DNA from 3 places in the Pseudomonas sp. Mb7 genome. Region 1 is predicted to be linked to each of the others. Evidence: predicted binding sites of a transcription regulator. Region 1 holds the regulator's gene; each other region holds the start of a gene.
What was found. Region 1 encodes sigma-54, which starts transcription at its own class of promoters, with help from an activator protein. Its sites were predicted from a motif close to ANTGGCATNNANNTTGCTNT; they were not measured.

Region 2: a site for sigma-54 is predicted at 3,671-3,690, ahead of ACOYXH_RS04225 (flagellar basal body rod protein FlgF). Genes of this name have one in related genera too.
Region 3: a site for sigma-54 is predicted at 3,570-3,589, ahead of glnA (type I glutamate--ammonia ligase). Genes of this name have one in related genera too.

Annotation. Positions count from the first base shown of each region.
Region 1 covers NZ_CP186501.1:208,820-215,225, reverse strand. The annotation lists gene lptB (LPS export ABC transporter ATP-binding protein) at 1-540, shown strand, start outside; gene ACOYXH_RS00895 (RNA polymerase factor sigma-54) at 728-2,221, shown strand; gene hpf (ribosome hibernation-promoting factor, HPF/YfiA family) at 2,295-2,603, shown strand; gene ptsN (PTS IIA-like nitrogen regulatory protein PtsN) at 2,615-3,079, shown strand; gene rapZ (RNase adapter RapZ) at 3,082-3,939, shown strand; gene ACOYXH_RS00875 (HPr family phosphocarrier protein) at 3,955-4,230, shown strand; gene ACOYXH_RS00870 (ZIP family metal transporter) at 4,310-5,203, opposite strand; gene ACOYXH_RS00865 (superoxide dismutase) at 5,234-5,845, opposite strand; gene ACOYXH_RS00860 (hypothetical protein) at 5,847-6,287, opposite strand; gene ACOYXH_RS00855 (class II fumarate hydratase) at 6,315-6,406, opposite strand, start outside.
Region 2 covers NZ_CP186501.1:921,488-927,893, reverse strand. The annotation lists gene flgJ (flagellar assembly peptidoglycan hydrolase FlgJ) at 1-169, opposite strand, end outside; gene ACOYXH_RS04240 (flagellar basal body P-ring protein FlgI) at 181-1,269, opposite strand; gene flgH (flagellar basal body L-ring protein FlgH) at 1,297-1,992, opposite strand; gene flgG (flagellar basal-body rod protein FlgG) at 2,045-2,830, opposite strand; gene ACOYXH_RS04225 (flagellar basal body rod protein FlgF) at 2,876-3,616, opposite strand; gene ACOYXH_RS04220 (sigma-54-dependent transcriptional regulator) at 3,841-5,406, opposite strand; gene phhA (phenylalanine 4-monooxygenase) at 5,781-6,406, shown strand, end outside.
Region 3 covers NZ_CP186501.1:6,050,065-6,056,470, forward strand. The annotation lists gene glnL (nitrogen regulation protein NR(II)) at 1-420, opposite strand, end outside; gene ACOYXH_RS27440 (DUF4124 domain-containing protein) at 652-1,275, opposite strand; gene ACOYXH_RS27445 (DUF4124 domain-containing protein) at 1,272-1,784, opposite strand; gene glnA (type I glutamate--ammonia ligase) at 2,069-3,475, opposite strand; gene thiI (tRNA uracil 4-sulfurtransferase ThiI) at 3,804-5,258, shown strand; gene typA (translational GTPase TypA) at 5,398-6,406, shown strand, end outside.

The DNA.
Region 1 (6,406 bases):
GACGATCTGGACGTCAGCCACCAGCCGATGCACGGTCGCGCCAAGGCCGGTATTGGCTATCTGCCGCAAGAGGCGTCGATCTTCCGCAAACTGTCGGTGGCCGACAACATCATGGCCATCCTCGAGACCCGTCAGGAGCTCGACAAGGCCGGCCGTCGCAAGGAGCTGGAAAGCCTGCTGCAGGAATTCCACATCAGCCACATCCGCGACAACCTTGGCATGAGCCTGTCCGGTGGTGAACGTCGCCGGGTGGAAATCGCTCGTGCATTGGCAACGGCACCGAAATTCATCCTGCTCGACGAACCGTTCGCCGGTGTCGATCCGATCTCGGTCGGCGATATCAAGCAGATCATCCACCACCTCAAGGCCAAGGGCATCGGTGTATTGATCACCGACCACAACGTCCGTGAGACGCTGGACATCTGCGAAACCGCTTACATCGTCAACGATGGTCAACTGATCGCCGAAGGCGATGCAGAAACCATCCTGGCCAACGATCTGGTCAAGGAAGTGTATCTGGGCCACGAGTTCCGCTTGTAAGCGTAACAGTGCCCGGTGCGCCGCCCGGGCGCTGTATCGATTCAAGCAGGAATTAATACGCTTTAATTGTTACAGCGCTCTAGGCAAACACTTCAGTTTCAGGCATATAATTTGCTTAAGTTTGGCGCCCCGGCGCCCTGTAGTGGATGGCGCATAGCGCCGGCGAATAAGGTGTTAAGCCCCTGCCATGAAACCATCGCTAGTCTTGAGAATGGGCCAGCAGCTGACGATGACACCGCAGCTGCAACAGGCCATCCGCCTGCTCCAATTGTCGACCCTGGATCTGCAACAGGAAATCCAGGAGGCTCTGGAATCCAATCCGATGCTCGAACGCCAGGAAGAAGGCGACGACTTCGACAATTCCGATCCCATGGCCGACAACGCCGAACAGAAGCCCAACACCGAGATCCAGGAACCCTCGTATCAGGAAACCGCGCCCACGGTGGACAACCTGGAGGAAGGTGACTGGAGCGAGCGTATCCCCAACGAACTTCCGGTCGACACCGCCTGGGAAGACGTCTACCAGACCAGCGCCAGCAGCCTGCCCAGCAGCGATGACGACGAATGGGACTTCACCACCCGCACGTCCGCCGGCGAGAGCCTGCAAAGCCACCTGCTGTGGCAACTGAACCTGGCACCGATGTCCGACACCGATCGCCTGATCGCCGTGACCCTGATCGATTGCATCAACAATCAGGGCTACCTGGACGAAACCCTCGAGGAAATCCTCGAGGCGTTCGATCCGGAACTCGACATCGAACTCGATGAAATCGAAGCCGTCCTGCACCGCATCCAGCAATTCGAACCGGCCGGTATCGGCGCGCGCAACCTTGGCGAATGCCTGCTGCTGCAATTGCGTCAGCTACCCGCCAAGACGCCGTGGCTGGCGGAAGCGAAACGTCTGGTCAGCGATTACATCGACCTGCTCGGCAGTCGCGACTACAGCCAGTTGATGCGCCGCATGAAGCTCAAGGAAGACGAGCTGCGCCAGGTCATCGAACTGGTGCAAAGCCTCAATCCGCGCCCTGGCTCGCAAATCGAATCCACTGAAGCCGAATACGTTGTCCCTGACGTCATCGTGCGCAAGGACAACGAGCGCTGGCTGGTCGAGCTGAATCAGGAATCGGTACCGCGCCTGCGCGTCAACGCCCAGTACGCCGGTTTCGTCCGTCGCGCCGACACCAGCGCCGACAACACCTTCATGCGCAATCAGTTGCAGGAAGCCCGCTGGTTCATCAAGAGCCTGCAGAGCCGCAACGAAACCCTGATGAAAGTAGCTACCCAGATCGTCGAGCATCAACGCGGTTTTCTGGAGTACGGCGACGAAGCCATGAAGCCGTTGGTTCTGCACGACATCGCTGAAGCGGTCGGCATGCACGAATCGACCATTTCCCGGGTGACCACACAGAAATTCATGCATACCCCGCGCGGTATTTATGAACTGAAATACTTTTTCTCAAGCCACGTCAGCACCTCCGAAGGCGGCGAATGCTCGTCCACGGCGATCCGCGCGATCATCAAAAAACTGGTTGCCGCGGAAAATCAGAAAAAGCCGTTGAGTGACAGCAAGATCGCTGGTTTACTGGAGGCACAAGGCATTCAGGTGGCTCGCCGCACCGTCGCCAAGTACCGCGAATCCCTCGGGATCGCGCCTTCGAGCGAACGCAAGCGGTTGATGTAAGCCACGTTACAGCGTTCCAGTGGCAGGCTATCCGGCCTGCCGCTTTATGCACTGGCAACGAAGGAGAAGCTGTATGCAAGTCAACATCAGTGGACACCAACTGGAAGTGACCCAACCTCTGCGTTCCTACATCGAGGAAAAACTCCAACGACTGGAGCGCCATTTCGACAAGATCACCAACGTGCAAGTCACGATGTGCGTCGAAAAGCTGAAGCAGAAAATCGAAGCCACCTTGCATATACCCGGCAGCGAAGTGGTCGCCAACGCGGAACATACCGATATGTACGCGGCGATCGACGCCTTGACCGACAAGCTGGATAAACAACTCAAAAAGCATAAGGAAAAGACCCAGAGCCTGCTCCAGGGCGCTACCGGTCGATAACCCCCCACCCCATGATCCGACTTGAAAGTATCCTGACCCCCGGCCGTTCCCTCGTGAACGTGCCGGGCGGCAGTAAAAAGAAAGCCCTCGAACAAATTGCCAACCTGATCGCCCGCGAAGTGGCGGATCTGGAGATGCAAGATGTCTTCGAGGCGTTGATTGCCCGTGAAAAACTCGGTTCCACCGGTTTTGGTAACGGCATCGCCATTCCCCATTGCCGCCTCAAGGGTTGCACTGCACCGATCAGTGCGCTGATGCACCTTGATGCTCCGATTGATTTCGACGCCATTGACGGCGCACCGGTTGACCTGCTGTTTGTTTTGCTGGTCCCGGAGGCTGCCACCGATGCGCACCTGGAGCTGCTGCGCCAGATCGCGAGCATGCTCGATCGCAAGGAAGTGCGTGAAAAACTGCGCAGCGCTCCAAGCAATGAAGCCTTGTATCAGGTTGTCCTGGACGAGCAGAACGGGCACTAATCATGCGCTTGATCATCGTCAGCGGCCGTTCCGGCTCGGGTAAAAGTACGGCTCTGGATGTCCTTGAGGACAACGGCTATTACTGCATCGACAACCTGCCCGCAGGTTTGCTGCCGGAACTGGCCGAACGCGCGCTGATTCACACGGAACTGGCGCAGCCGCTGGTAGCCGTGTCCATCGATGCGCGCAACCTGCCGAGCCACCTGACACGCTTTCCCGAACTGCTTGAAGATGTCCGGGCCAAACACATCCAATGCGACGTCCTGTATCTGGACGCCGACGAAGAAACCCTGCTCAAGCGTTTCTCCGAAACCCGCCGTCGTCACCCGCTGAGCAACGCCAACCGCTCACTGGCCGAGGCGATCCAGGATGAAACCGCCCTGCTCGGCCCGATTGCCGACCTCGCCGACCTGAAGATCAACACCACCAATCTGAACCTGTACCAGTTGCGCGACTCCATCAAGCTGCGTCTGCTGAACCAACCGGAGCCGGGGACCGCATTTCTGGTCGAGTCCTTTGGCTTCAAGCGCGGCATGCCGGTAGACGCGGATCTGGTATTCGATGTGCGCTGCCTGCCCAATCCATACTGGAAGCCGGAACTGCGCGCGCAATCGGGTCTCGATGCGCCGGTGGCTGAATACCTGGCGGCACAGCCGGAGGTCGAAGAAATGTTTCAGGACATCTTCACCTACCTGCACAAGTGGCTGCCGCGCTTCGCCGCGAGCAACCGCGCTTACGTCACCATTGCCATTGGCTGCACCGGCGGGCATCACCGCTCCGTCTACCTGACCGAACGTCTGGGTCAGGCCCTGCAGAAAACCCTGAAGAACGTCCAGGTTCGCCACCGCGACCTCACTTAAAGGATTCACACCGCGATGCCTGCTCTGGAAATCGAAATCATCAACAAGCTGGGCCTGCATGCCCGCGCATCGGCCAAGTTTGTTGGAGTGGCCGGGCAGTATCCGGATTGCACGATCAGAGTGGGTCGTACACCAGAGACCACGGTTGATGGCAAAAGCATCATGGCGATGATGATGCTGGCGGCTGGCAAGGGCACCAAGATCTATCTGAGTACCGAAGGGCATCAGGAACAGGAAGCGCTGGATGCGCTGGTGGCGTTGATCAACAACTACTTCGACGAAGGCGGCTGACAGCCAAAATCAAAAAGTCGCAGCCCATGTCGCACCAATCCCCTCGTAGGAGCTGCCGCAGGCTGCGATCTTTTGATCTTCAACCCAACGCCGTATCCATCACCATCATCAGACAAAACCCGATCAACAGACCAAGACTGGCCAGTTTGTCATGACCATTGCGTCGCGACTCGGGAATCACTTCGTGCGTCACCACCAGCAACATCGCCCCCGCAGCCAATCCCAGACCTAACGGCAACAACACCTGCGCCAGACTGACCAGCCAGGCACACAACAGCGCAAACACCGGTTCGACCAGACCTGACGCCGCGCCGATCAGAAACGCCCTGACCCGCGACATCCCCGCCCCGGCCAACACCAGCGCAATCACCAGACCTTCCGGGACATCCTGCAAAGCGATACCCATGGCCAGGCTGTCCGCATCCGGCATGCCGCCGCCAGCAGAAACGCCAACGGCCATGCCCTCAGGGATGTTATGGGCAATGATGGCGAACACGAACAGCCAGATCCGTGGCGGAATCACCGGATGCTCGACGGTGCCGACGAGCATTTCCGGGGACGCGCCGGAAACCTTGCGATCGACCAGATACAGCCCGAACGCACCCAGCATGATGCCTAAGCAGATCAGGCCGCTGGCGCCCCACGGTGTCAGTCCGAGGTTTTCGGCGGCAGCAATGCCCGGCACGATCAGCGAAAACGCCGTCGCCGCGAGCATCACCCCGGCACCAAAACCCAGCAACGTATCACTGAGTGTCTGCGGCATCCGCCGAATCACCAGCACTGGCACAGCTCCGAGCGCCGTGCCGAGGGCGCAGATCGCGCCGCCCTGCAACGCCCGCAACAGCCTCGGTTCCAGATTCAGCCATTCCAGTCCGTGGGCGACCAGCAAAGTCATGCCCGCCAACAGCAACAGCGATCCTACTGCGTAACGAAACATACGCCCACTTCCGATCGCCAGTGTTTCAGTGCCCATAGTCAGCCTTGGATTGTTTTTATAGAAGACTTAAACCAGCGCAGCCTGATAACGCGCAGCGACTTCAGGCCAATTGATCACGTTGTAAAAAGCGTTGATGTATTCCGGCCGACGGTTCTGATACCGCAGGTAGTAGGCGTGCTCCCAGACATCGAGTCCGAGAATCGGCGTATTGCCATTCATCAACGGACTGTCCTGGTTGCCGCTGCTTTCCACCACCAGTTTTTTCTCCGGGGTCACGCTCAGCCAGGCCCAGCCGCTACCGAAGCGGGTCAGCGCGGCTTTGGTGAAGGCTTCCTTGAAACTGTCGAGGCCGCCCAATTGCTCATCGATGGCCTTGGCCAGCGCACCGTCGGGTTTGCCGCCACCGTTGGGTACCATGACCTCCCAGAACAATGAGTGGTTGGCGTGACCGCCGCCCTGATTGATCACCGCCGCACGCAGTTTTTCCGGCAATTGCTGAACACTGGCGACGAGTTTTTCCACCGGCCACTCGGCGTATTCAGTGCCTTCAACGGCGGCGTTGAGGTTGTTGATGTAGGTCTGGTGATGCTTGGTGTAGTGGATCTCCATAGTCTGCGCATCGATGTGCGGTTCGAGCGCGTCGTAGGCGTAAGGCAAAGCAGGCAAGGTAAAAGCCATTTCAATGGACTCCATGGTGATGGGGGGCAGGCGCGCGGCGCGCATTGCCGGTATCCGGATGCAGCAGGCGTTGGGTGCGCGGGTATTCACCGTGCTCGCTGATGAAATTCAACAGCTCGACGTAAGTCTTGCTGCTCTGGCGCAGCGCTGCTTCACGCAAGGCCAGGCGCTGACGTTCGTCCTGCATGGTCTGCAACAAGCGTTGATGGATGGCGCAGAGGTATTCGGCGCTCTCCTCCGGCTGATTCAGGCGCAAGTGCAGATCGGCCAGGTTGTGGTGGGAGATGACGCAAGCCGCCACCGCCTCGTCGGCATCCGCCCAGCGTTCGAACAACACTTGCGCCAGGGCCAGGGCTTGCAGGTAAGCCTCACGGGCGTCGATCAGTTCGCCGAGCATGAAGCAGCGATTGGCCCGTTCGATCGTGCGTTTCCAGTGCTCCATGGTGAGCCTCCAAAGCGGTTGCGGGGTTTACACGCCGCCGGCGGTGAGTTTCTCTGGGTTGAGCAACTCTTCCAGTTGGCTGCGCGACAGGTCGGTGTGTTCCAGGGCGACGTCGATCA
Region 2 (6,406 bases), 710 kb from region 1:
GCATCGACTTGAGCATCTCGCCAAGGAACAGCGATTCGAATTCCTGCGCCACCTTGCGCAGGTTTGCATCGCTGTTCTTGTCGCCGACCTTGAGCTGGTTCAGGCGATTGAGGTCCGAGTAGGAACCCGAATCGCTGCTGCTGACCAGACCGCTTTTGCGCATATCCATAAGGGTCGGCCTCAGATCACGATCAGGTCGGCTTGCAACGCGCCGGCCTGCTTCAAGGCTTCGAGGATCGCCATCAAGTCACCCGGCGCCGCGCCGACCTGGTTCACCGCACGAACGATTTCGTCGAGGGTGGTGCCCGGACCGAACTTGAACATCGGTTTGGCTTCCTGCTCGGCATTCACCCGCGAGCGCGGCACGACAGCGGTCTGGCCATTGGACAGAGGGCCGGGCTGGCTGACAATCGGGTCTTCGGTGATGGTCACGGTCAGGCTGCCGTGGGTCACGGCGGCTGGCGACACTTTCACGTTCTGGCCAATGACGATGGTGCCGGTACGCGAGTTGATGATGACTTTCGCCACCGCCTGACCCGGGTCGACTTCGAGGTTTTCCAGGATCGACAGGTAGTCGACGCGCTGGCTCGGATCGAGCGGCGCAGTGACACGGATCGAACCGCCATCGATGGCTTGCGCAACGCCAGGGCCAAGCATGTCGTTGATCTTGTCGACGATGCGTTTGGCCGTGGTGAAGTCGGAACGGTTGAGGTTCAGCGTCAGGCTGTTGCCTTGGTTGAAACCGCTCGGCACCGAACGCTCCACAGAGGCACCGCCGGGGATACGACCGGCCGACGGAACGTTGACGGTGATCTTCGAACCGTCACGGCCTTCGGCGTCGAAGCCGCCGACCACCAGGTTGCCCTGAGCGACTGCGTAGACGTTGCCGTCGATACCCTTGAGCGGGGTCAGCAACAGCGTACCGCCACGCAAGCTCTTGGAGTTACCGATCGAGGACACGGTGATATCGACCTGCTGACCGGGTTTGGCGAACGCCGGCAAGTCGGCACTGATCGACACCGCCGCGACGTTTTTCAACTGCACGTTGCCCGATCCCGGCGGCACCTTGATGCCGAACTGCGAGAGCATGTTGTTGAAGGTCTGCAGGGTGAACGGGGTTTGCGTCGTCTGGTCGCCGGTGCCGTTAAGCCCGACCACCAGGCCGTAACCGATCAACTGGTTGGAACGCACGCCGGAAATGCTGGCGATATCTTTCAGCCGCTCGGCGTGGGCACCAAAGGCTGCGGACATCAGCGCCGCAGCCAGCATGAGGCTCTTGAAATTCAACGTAGCCACCTAGAAAGGGAACAGCGGGCTGAGGAAGAAACGGTCGAACCAGCCTGGCTGACTCGTATCGGCAAACGCGCCGGTACCCGAGTAGGTGATGCGTGCATCGGCGACCCGGGTCGACGACACAGTGTTGTCCGTGGCGATGTCATCGGCACGCACCAGGCCGGCGATGCGCACCAGTTCGTCACCGGTGTTCAGCGTCAGCCACTTCTCGCCACGCACGGCGATGATGCCGTTGGGCAGCACGTCAGCGACGGTCACGGTGATCGAACCGGTCAGGCTGTTGCTCTGCCCGGACTTGGCGTCGCCTTTGGTCGAACGGTCGGCGCTATAGCCGGCGTTCAGACTCAGGTCGTTGCCCCCAATCGGATTGTTAGTGGTCAGGCTGGAGCCGAACAATGAGGTCAGACCGACCTTGTTGTCACTGTTCTTGTCCATCTGCGAGTTGGCGTTCTTGCTCGCCTGCGTGCGCTCGTTCAGGGTGATGGTGATGATGTCACCGACCCGGAAAGCCTTGCGGTCGCTGTACAGGTTCTGCTCGAAGCCGGCCTGATAGATCGAGCCATTATTGGCGGCAGCCGGCAACGGCGTGCGCGGCAACACCGGGGCGTAGTAAGGGTCATTGGGCTTGGGCGTCGGAGCGACGCAGCCCGCGAGCGAGACGACCCCACTCAATGCCAGAACAGATACAAAGCGATTCATGACCCTACCTCACGGTGTTGCAGGCGACCTCATGGCCGCCTCATAGACTTGATTACAGATTCTGCGTTACGAACGAGAGCATCTGGTCAGCGGTGGAGATCACCTTGGAGTTCATCTCGTACGCGCGCTGAGTGGTGATCATGTTGACCATTTCTTCAACAGTGCTGACGTTGGAGGTTTCCAGGGTGTTCTGCAGGGTGGTACCGAAACCGGCCAGACCCGGAGTGCCGACTTGCGGCGCGCCGGAAGCGGCGGTTTCCAGGAACAGGTTGTTACCCACTGCTTGCAGACCGGCCGGGTTGATGAAGTCGGCGGTTTGCAGGTTGCCAATCACTTGCGCTGCCGGGTTACCGGCGATGGTCACCGACACAGTACCGTCACGGCCAACAGTGAAGGTCTGGGCGTCGTTCGGGATAACGATGGCAGGTTCCAGAGCGAAACCGCTGGCGTTGACGATCTGGCCGTTGGAATCGAGGTGGAAGGTACCGTCACGGGTGTAGGACGTGGTGCCGTCCGGCTGCAGGATCTGGAAGAAACCGCGACCGTCGATTGCCATGTCCAGCGGCTGCTCGGTGGTTTGCAGGCTGCCGGCGGTGAAGTTTTTCTGGGTGCCGACAATGCGCACACCGGTACCCAGTTGCAGACCCGACGGCAGTTCGCTGTCCTGAGTCGACTGAGCGCCCGGCTGACGCTTGATCTGGTAGAGCAAGTCCTGGAATTCGGCACGATCACGTTTGAAACCCGTGGTCGACACGTTCGCCAGGTTGTTGGAAATGGTGGTCAGGTTGGTGTCCTGGGCGGACAGACCGGTTTTGGCAACCCATAGAGCCGGAAGCATTCGATTCTCCTCGTGCGCCTGTTTTTCGGCGCGACGTTCTGATAATTAGCTGATCTGCAAGACCCGAGCCATGGCCTGGTCGTCGTCTTTGGCGGTGTTCATCATCTTGACGTGCAACTCGAACTGCTTGGCCAAGGCCAGCACCGAGGTCATCTCTTCAACGGCGTTGACGTTGCTCGACTCCAGGAAACCCGACACCAGTTTGACGTTGGCATCGGCCGGCGCAGGCTGGCCGTCCTTGGTATAGATCGAGCCGTCGAGGCCCTTGTTCATGTTCTTGATGTCCGGGTTGACCAGCTTGATCCGGTCGACCTCCGCCATGACGCGCGGGCCTTCGCCCATCGCTCGAATACTGATGGTGCCGTCTTCACCGACTTCGATCTGCTGCTCGGGCGGCACGGCGATCGGACCGCCATTGCCCATCACCGGCATACCGTTGCCGGCGCGCAATACGCCGAGGGCGTCGACGTTGAGGCTGCCGGTGCGCACGTAGCTTTCGCCGCCGTTCGGGTTCTGCACGGCGATCCAGCCATTGCCGGTGACGGCGACGTCGAGGTCACGACCGGTCTGCACCAGCGAGCCCGGGGTGAAGTCGGTGGCGGGCCGTTCGCTCATGGCAAACGCACGCGCCGGAAAGCTGTCACCGAACACCGGCATCGAACGCGCCTGCTCCAGGTCGCGCTGAAAACCGTTGGTGGAGATGTTCGCCAGGTTGTTGGCATGAGCCTTCTGCGCCAGTGCGTTCTGGCTGGCGCCGGTCATTGCCACATAAAGGTACTTGTCCACACTCTTTCCTCTGCATGCCGGACGTTTGCCGCCCACCGCTGTACTGCTGAGCCATAAGCAATTTGCAGACCAACTTTTTTCTGGCGCACAAAGGCCCGGCAAACAAAGGACTTGGGGGATGGCGAGGGGAAATTTGAAATGTATCGAAGTCGAAAAACCGGCGGTGTTATGCCGCTTGGCGGCAATCCCTCGAATGATCGTTCCCACGCTCTGCGTGGGAACGATCACGTGCTGCCCGACTCTTTGCCGACTTCGTATTCACGCAGCTTGTTGGCAATGGTGGTATGCGAAACCCCCAAACGCTTACCCAACTGCCGACTGCTCGGATGCTCGGAATACAACCGCTCCAGCACCGCTTTTTCGAATCGCCCGACAATCTCGTCCAACCCGCCTTCCAGCGAGAAATCGCCAAGCGGCTGACGCACGCCATAATCCGGCAGACGAATATGTTCGGCCTTCACCGTGCCGCCATCGCACAGCGAAACTGCCTGGAACAAAACGTTTTCCAACTGCCGCACGTTGCCCGGCCAATGGTAATGACTGAGGCGATCCATCGCCGCCGGCGCCAGTTTCGGCAGCGAGCAACCGATCTGCCGACTGGCCTGATCGAGAAAGTGCTCGACCAGCGGCGTCAGTCCGTCGAGGCATTCACGCAGCGGCGGGATGTGCAGCGAGAGCACGTTCAAGCGGTGGTACAAATCCTGACGAAACTCGCCGCGCGCGCACAGCTCCGACAAGTCGACCTGCGTCGCACAGATGACCCGCACATCCAGATAAACCTCTTCATCACTGCCGACCCGGCGGAAGCAACCGTCCTGCAAAAAGCGCAGCAACTTCACCTGAAGACGCGGGCTCATCTCACCGACACCGTCAAGAAACAGCGTGCCGCCCGCTGTCAATTCCAGCAGCCCGAGCTTGCCTTCAGCGCGTGCACCTTCGAACGCGCCCGGGCCATAACCGAACAACTCAGTCTCGGCCATCGACTCCGGCAGGCCTGCGCAGTTGAGCGCCATCAACGGCGACTGCCCACGCGGACTGGCGAGGTGACAGGCGCGCGCAAGCAATTCCTTGCCGGTACCGGTTTCGCCCTCAATTAATAGCGGAGCGTCGAGCGGCGCCATACGCCGCGCTTCACGCACCACGGCGGCCATCACTTTCGAGCTCTGGAAGATGCTGTCGAAGCCACGCAGCTCCTGCTTGCGCACGTTATAGATACGCTCGCCAACGCGGTCAGCGCGATGCAAGGTCAACACCGCACCGGCCATGGCCTCGCTGTCGTCGTGCTCCGATTGCAGCGGCGCGATGTCGGCCAGAAAGATGTCGCCCTTGACCTTGACCCGCATGCCGTTGATTCGCGATTTGTTGGCGCGCACCAACTCCGGCAAGTCGAAATCTTCGGCGTAACGCGACAGCGGAATACCCGGCACTTCATCGACCCGCACGCCGAGCAACTGCGCCGCCGCACGGTTGGCCGCCACGATCGAGCCACCCATGTCGATCGACAGCACCGGAAACTCCAGCGCACCGAGCAACGCGTTCAACTCCATGTGCCGTCGTTCGCTGGGCATCAGCCCAACCCGCTTGACGCCAAACACTCCGGCGATCGCCTCGAATTTCGGGCGCAACGCCTGGAACTGGATGTTGATCAGGTTCGGGCAATGCAGATAGATCGCGTTGCCATGCTCACCGCCGACCTCACCGCGCGCGACGTTGATCCCGTAGGCAACCAGCAGGTTGAGAATGTCGCGCAGGATGCCGATGCGGTTCTGGCAGTGGACTTTGATGCGCATATAAATCGCCCGAATAAACGATGAGAAACCTGTAGGAGTGAGCCTGCTCGCGATGGCTTTGGGTCAGTTGATATTGATGCTGACTGATGCACCGCTATCGCGAGCAGGCTCACTACTACAGGGGGACCGCACCAGACTTTTCTGTAGTGGCACGCAGATAGTTGTCAAGATTATGTGACAGCCACTAGGCTTTTCAAACCTGAAAATCACCGAAAATGCGCACCGGCGGTCAAAGCGTAACGATAACTTTACGAATTAAAGAGAAATTTCCCACGAGCAGGCCATTCAACCTGCTGCACATCAACTCGCTCTCAGGTAATTCTGAATCCATCGCTGGACATAACAAGAACGAATTCCCCTAGCAGGAGAGCAGTATGAAGCAGACGCAATACGTGGCCCGCGAGCCCGATGCGCAAGGTTTTATCGACTACCCCGCCGAAGAACATGCGGTGTGGAACACGCTGATCACTCGCCAGTTGAAAGTGATCGAAGGGCGTGCCTGCCAGGAATACCTGGACGGTATCGAAAAACTCGGTCTGCCCCACGACCGCATTCCGCAACTGGGCGAGATCAACAAGGTGCTCGGCGAGACCACCGGTTGGCAGGTCGCCCGCGTGCCAGCACTGATCCCCTTCCAGACCTTTTTTGAATTGCTGGCCAGCAAGCAATTTCCTGTGGCGACGTTCATTCGCACCCGCGAAGAACTGGACTATCTGCAAGAGCCGGACATTTTCCACGAGATCTTTGGTCACTGCCCGCTGCTGACCAACCCGTGGTTCGCCGAATTCACCCACACCTACGGCAAACTCGGTTTGCAGGCCACCAAGGAAGAACGTGTTTATCTGGCGCGCCTGTACTGGATGACCATCGAGTTCGGCCTGGTCGACACCCCGCAAGGCAAACGCATTTACGGTGGCGGCATCCTGTCCTCGCCAAAAGAAACCGTTTATTCGCTGTCGGACGAACCTGAGCATCAGGCGTTCGATCCGCTCGAAGCCAT
Region 3 (6,406 bases), 650 kb from region 1:
GAGGCCGCGTACCAACATCTTGCTGGTTTCCTGCTTGGACAGCTGCGCCTCCTCCTTGGTGATCCGCAGCAAGCGGTCACGCGGATGGACCTCCAGCAGGAGCATGGTCGCGCCATTGCTGAGGATTGGCGTCACCGCGTAATCCACGGTCAACGTCTGGCCAGTGAGGGCGGTAAGCATCGCCTCGCGCTTGGTGAACGGATGCGCCTGCTCCACTGCCTGGCGCAGGGAATTGAGCGCCTCGGTGGATTCGGTGAACAGCTCGCTGATGAACTGTCCATGGCTGCGCTGCCCGCTGATGGCGAGGAGCATCTCCGCCGCCGGGTTCATGTACTCAAGGCGCAATTCGGCGTCGAGCAGGATGGTGGCGGTGGTCAGGTTGTCGAGCAGCAAACGGTGGATTGCGTCGCTAATAGTCATCAGAGCCTCTTTTGGGGGCGGAGCGTGCGCAAGTAACAAGCGTCGGTATCGGGAAAATGCAAAAACCAAACCAAGGCTCCGAAAAGAAGCGTTCAACCAATGAAACAGGCGTTTGACGCTCTTTTGCGTGGCAGTCGGCCAGCGCTCGCGGGTACTTTCGAACCAAAATGGGTTGAGATATGGGTACGGTGCAGTTTTGTGCACCAATATAGTGCGCAAAGCTGAATGGCGTTAGAAGAAACGCAGAAAGGGGTTTTTCGTCTCGGGCGGTTTGTCTTTCAAGGGGCATTCCGGACGGATGCCGTAATCGTCGGTGGTGCACGGCTTGACCTGGCGTTTCTGTGCGAGGGAGATGCGTAGCATGTGGAAGGGCTGGTTGGCAGTGCGTTCCACCGTGCGCCCTTCGGCATCGAGGATTTCCACCGAAAGATTGTGGCTGCCACGATCGATGTTGTTTAGCGGGAAGACCGGGCTCAGCCCCGGTTCGCCGGTGGCTTGCCCATCCAGCAGCAGTCGATAACGATGACCTTTTTGCAGGCCCGGTTCGCTGGTGACGCTGACGATGATTTCGCCGGCGCTGCTGCGAATCGTTGCATCGGGTTCAGGTACTAGAATGCGCAGCATGTCGTAGTGGAAGGGCGGTTGCTCTGGGGTTTTTTTTGCAGTCGTGATCGGCACGGCGACGGTGGGGTTTGCGGACATGCGATTGCTGGTCGCGATCGGTACGCGCTTGGCATTGCCACGCGGCTGGTCGGTGTAGACGCGATTGCCTTGGGCATCGATATAAGTGAACACCTCAGCCGATGCTTGCAGCGTGAGCAGCGCCAGCACCGCGATCAGCCACGCACGAATCATGGCTTGTGCACCCGCTGTACGCTGAGAGGGACTGGCGCGCTCTGCTGGATGACCGTCTGCCCGTCAATCACCTGCACCGCTAGACGATGTTCGCCGCGATCAATGTTCACCAATTGTAGGATCGGCACGTTGCTCGGCTGGCCGTAAGGCTCATCGTCCAATACCAGCCTTAACTGATGCGGCGGTTGCAGACGCGGCTTGATCAGCACTTGGACGGTGAACGTGCCGTTATTGGCGCGCAGGGCCTCTTCGGTGGGTAGACCAGCGAGTTCAAGAATGTCGTAGGCGTTGCGCGCAGGCTCACGGGTTTCGGTGCTGGATGCAGGCGGTGTGCTCGGTGTTTGCGGCTCGACCCTGTTAAGCGGCGGCAACTCCACCGGCTGCGCCTGCACACCATCGGGCGAGTGATCGCTGTAGACCGTGTTGCCGTTGGCGTCGGTGTACTTGTAGATCTGCGCGGCGGCGGGCAGGGCGATCAGCAGCAGAATGTAGAGAAAGGTGCGACCCATGAAATCGACCGGGATTGAAAGCGATGGGGTGCAGCATAGGCCAGACGCGGCGGTTGGCCCAACCCGGCAAACATCCAGAGATCATTCAGACACCACAAATCCCTTGTGGGAGCGAGCCTGCTCGCGAATGCGGTGCGTCATTGACAGTGATGGTGACGGATACGACGCTTTCGCGAGCAGGCTCGCTCCCAGGGATCTGCGTGACGCCATAAATCGCGGGCAATAAAAAAGGCCTCCCGAAGGAGGCCTCTTTCACTCACGCCACGTAACGCAGCGCTACCGGATCAGCAGCTGTAGTACAGCTCATATTCCAGTGGGTGTACGAAGGTGCGAACCTTGATTTCTTCTTCCGATTTCAGCGCGATGTAAGCGTCGATGAAGTCGTCGGAGAACACGCCGCCCTTGGTCAGGAACGCGCGGCCCTTGTCCAGCTCTTCCAGGGCTTCTTTCAGGCTGCCGCAAACTTGTGGAATCTCTTTCGCCTCTTCAGGCGGCAGGTCGTACAGGTTTTTGTCAGCTGCGTCGCCTGGGTGGATCTTGTTCTGGATACCGTCCAGACCGGCCATCAGCAGAGCTGCGAAGGCCAGGTACGGGTTGGCAGCCGGATCCGGGAAGCGTGCTTCGATACGGCGGGCTTTCGGGCTCGACACGTAAGGAATACGGATCGAAGCGGAACGGTTGCGAGCCGAGTAGGCCAGCATTACCGGAGCTTCGAAGCCTGGTACCAGACGCTTGTAGGAGTTGGTCGCCGGGTTGGTGAAGCCGTTCAGGGCCTTACCGTGTTTGATAATGCCGCCGATGAAGTACAGAGCGGTATCGGACAGGCCGGCATAGCCTTCACCGGCGAAGGTGTTCTTGCCGTCTTTCCAGATCGACATGTGTACGTGCATGCCCGAACCGTTGTCGCCGTACAGTGGCTTCGGCATGAAGGTCGCGGTGCGGCCGTATGCATCAGCAACGTTGTGCACAACGTACTTCAGGGTTTGGGTTTCGTCGGCTTTCTTCACCAGGGTGTTGAACTTGACGCCGATTTCGTTCTGGCCGGCAGTTGCCACTTCGTGGTGGTGAACTTCGACGGTCAGGCCCATTTCTTCCAGTGCGTTGCACATGGAGGTACGGATTTCGTGGTCGTGGTCGAACGGCGGAACCGGGAAGTAGCCGCCTTTGACGCCTGGACGGTGACCTTTGTTGCCACCTTCGATGTCCTGGTCGGACATCCACGAACCTTGCTCGGAGTAGATCTTGAACATCGAGCCGGAGATGTCCGACTTGAATTTCACCGAGTCAAAGATGAAGAATTCTGGCTCTGGACCAGCGAACACGGTGTCACCGATACCGGTGGCTTTCAGGTGTTCTTCGGCACGCTTGGCGATCGCACGTGGGTCGCGGTCGTAGCCTTGCATGCTCGAAGGTTCGATGATGTCGCACACCAGGATCAGGGTGGCGTCTTCGGTGAACGGGTCGAGAACGGCAGTTTCGTCAACCGGCATCAGGATCATGTCGGAGGCTTCGATGCCTTTCCAGCCAGCAATGGAGGAACCGTCGAACATCTTGCCGACTTCGAAGAAGTCTTCATCCAGCGCATCGCGAGCCGGCATGGTCACGTGGTGCTGAGTGCCTTTGGTGTCCGTGAAGCGCAGATCAATCCACTTGACGTCATGATCTTTGATGAGTTGAACCGTCTTCGACATATGTCCTCCGGGTGGCTTCGGGCTTGGTAGTGGATGCCCTTGAATTTGGGTGATGCCGGCGCGAATACTCTGCCAAGGCAACCTGCCTCACAAGGGAGCAAATTGCATGCCAGTGCCCCAGCATGGGTTTTTTGCCCCAAATTCACGCTTATAAAGGTGCAAAGCACCTGATTGCGGAAAATCTCGCCCTCTAATGTAGCGTCTTAAGTCAGAAATGACCTGTTTTGGTGCGTGCAAAACCTTCTGCACATTAACTGGTTAAACCTTGAGCAATTTCCGCTATAATCCGCGCCCCCCTTTTTCGGCTGGCCGTTCGCGCGCTGTTTTCATGAAACTAATCGTAAAAGTCTTCCCCGAGATCACCATCAAAAGCCGACCTGTCCGGACGAAGTTCATCCGCCAGTTGGCCAAGAACATCCGCACCGTGCTCCGTGACCTGGACCCGGCCGTGGTGGTGAACGGTGTGTGGGACAATCTCGAGTTGGAAACCCGCGTTACCGACCCCAAAGCCTTGAAAGAGATGGGTGAGCGCCTGACCTGCATGCCGGGCATCGCGCACTTTCTGCAGATCGACGAGTACCCGCTGGGCGACTTCGACGACATCACCGAGAAGTGCAAACAGCACTATGGCGATGCACTGGCCGGGAAGATTTTTTCGGTGCGCTGCAAGCGCGCGGGCAAGCACACCTTCAGCTCGATGGACGTCGAAAAATACGTCGGCAGCAAGCTGCGCCGTGAGTGTGGTGCTGCCGGTATTGACCTGAAAGCGCCGGAAATCGAAGTCCGCATCGAAGTTCGCGACAAACGGTTATTTGTTATCCACAGCCAGCACAACGGCATCGGCGGTTACCCGCTCGGTGCGTTGGAGCAGACGCTGGTATTGATGTCCGGCGGCTTTGACTCAACCGTTGCGGCGTACCAGATCATTCGTCGCGGCCTGATGACGCACTTCTGCTTCTTCAATCTGGGCGGTCGTGCCCATGAATTGGGCGTGATGGAAGTCGCGCATTTCATCTGGAAGAAGTACGGCAGCTCGCAACGCGTGCTATTTGTCAGTGTTCCGTTCGAAGAAGTGTTGGGCGAAATTCTCGGCAAAGTCGATAACAGTCATATGGGCGTCGTATTGAAGCGTATGATGTTGCGCGCGGCTTCCAACATCGCCGATCGCCTGCACATCGAAGCGCTGGTTACCGGCGAGGCGATCTCCCAGGTGTCGAGCCAGACCCTGCCGAATCTGTCGGTGATCGACTGCGTGACCGACAAACTGGTCCTGCGTCCGCTGATCGTGGCGCACAAACAGGACATCATCGACACGGCCAACGAGATTGGCACCGCCGATTTCGCCCGGCACATGCCGGAGTACTGTGGGGTCATTTCGGTCAATCCGAAGACGGCCGCCAAACGCGGTCGCGTTGAGCACGAAGAGAAAGAATTCGACATGGCGGTGCTCGAGCGTGCGCTCGAAAACGCCAAACTGGTGCCGATCGATCGGGTGATCGACGAATTGGGCCAGGACGTACAGATTGAAGAAGTCAGCGAAGCACTGGCCGGTCAGATCGTGATCGACATCCGTCACCCGGATGCCGCCGAGGATGAGCCGCTGGAACTCGCTGGCGTAGAAGTACAGACGATGCCGTTCTACGCAGTGAACGCTCGTTTCAAGGAGCTGGATCCGACTCGCCAGTACCTGCTGTATTGCGACAAAGGCGTGATGAGTCGCCTGCATGCTCACCATTTGCTCAGTGAGGGGCATGCCAATGTGCGCGTTTATCGACCGAGCTAAGTGCCCGGGGCTGTTTGCCTGTGGCCTGCGTCACCGGCCCCCCGACACCGCCGTCAAGCTGTAACGGCCATGCCGGACACTACTGCTAATCGCTGCCAAGACTTGTCAGCAAACCGAATCCTCTGATCGAGATACACAAGTGATCGAAAATCTACGCAACATCGCCATCATTGCCCACGTTGACCATGGTAAAACCACCCTGGTAGACAAACTCCTGCGTCAATCCGGCACCCTGGAGCGCAACGAGCTCAACGACGAGCGCGTGATGGACTCCAACGACCAGGAAAAAGAGCGCGGTATTACCATTCTGGCGAAAAACACCGCCATCAACTGGAACGGCTACCACATCAACATCGTGGACACCCCGGGCCACGCCGACTTCGGCGGCGAAGTTGAACGTGTAATGTCGATGGTTGACTCCGTTCTGCTGCTGGTTGACGCTCAAGACGGCCCTATGCCGCAAACCCGTTTCGTGACCAAGAAGGCTTTCGAAGCCGGCCTGCGTCCAATCGTGGTGATCAACAAGGTTGACCGTCCAGGCGCACGTCCGGACTGGGTTCTGGACCAGATCTTCGACCTGTTCGACAACCTCGGTGCGACCGAAGAACAACTGGACTTCCAGGTTGTTTACGCTTCGGCCCTGAACGGCATTGCCGGTCTGGATCACACCGCCATGGCTGAAGACATGACCCCGCTGTACCAAGCGGTAGTCGACCACGTTCCGCCTCCGGCCGTTGACCGTGACGGCGCGTTCCAGATGCAGATCTCCGCTCTGGACTACAACAGCTTCCTGGGTGTTATCGGCGTTGGCCGTATCGCTCGTGGCCGCGTCAAGCCGAACACCCCGGTTGTGGCGATCGGTGCCGACGGCAAGCGTCGCAACGGCCGTATCCTGAAACTGATGGGTCACCACGGTCTGCACCGCGTTGACGTTGAAGAAGCTGCAGCAGGCGATATCGTTTGCATCAGCGGCATGGACTCGCTGTTCATCTCCGACACCCTGTGCCACCCGGACACTGTCGAGGCGATGAAGCCTCTGACCGTTGACGAGCCAACCGTTTCGATGACCTTCCAGGTAAACGACTCGCCATTCTGCGGTAAAGAAGGCAAGTTCGTGACGTCCCGCAACATCAAGGACCGTCTGGACA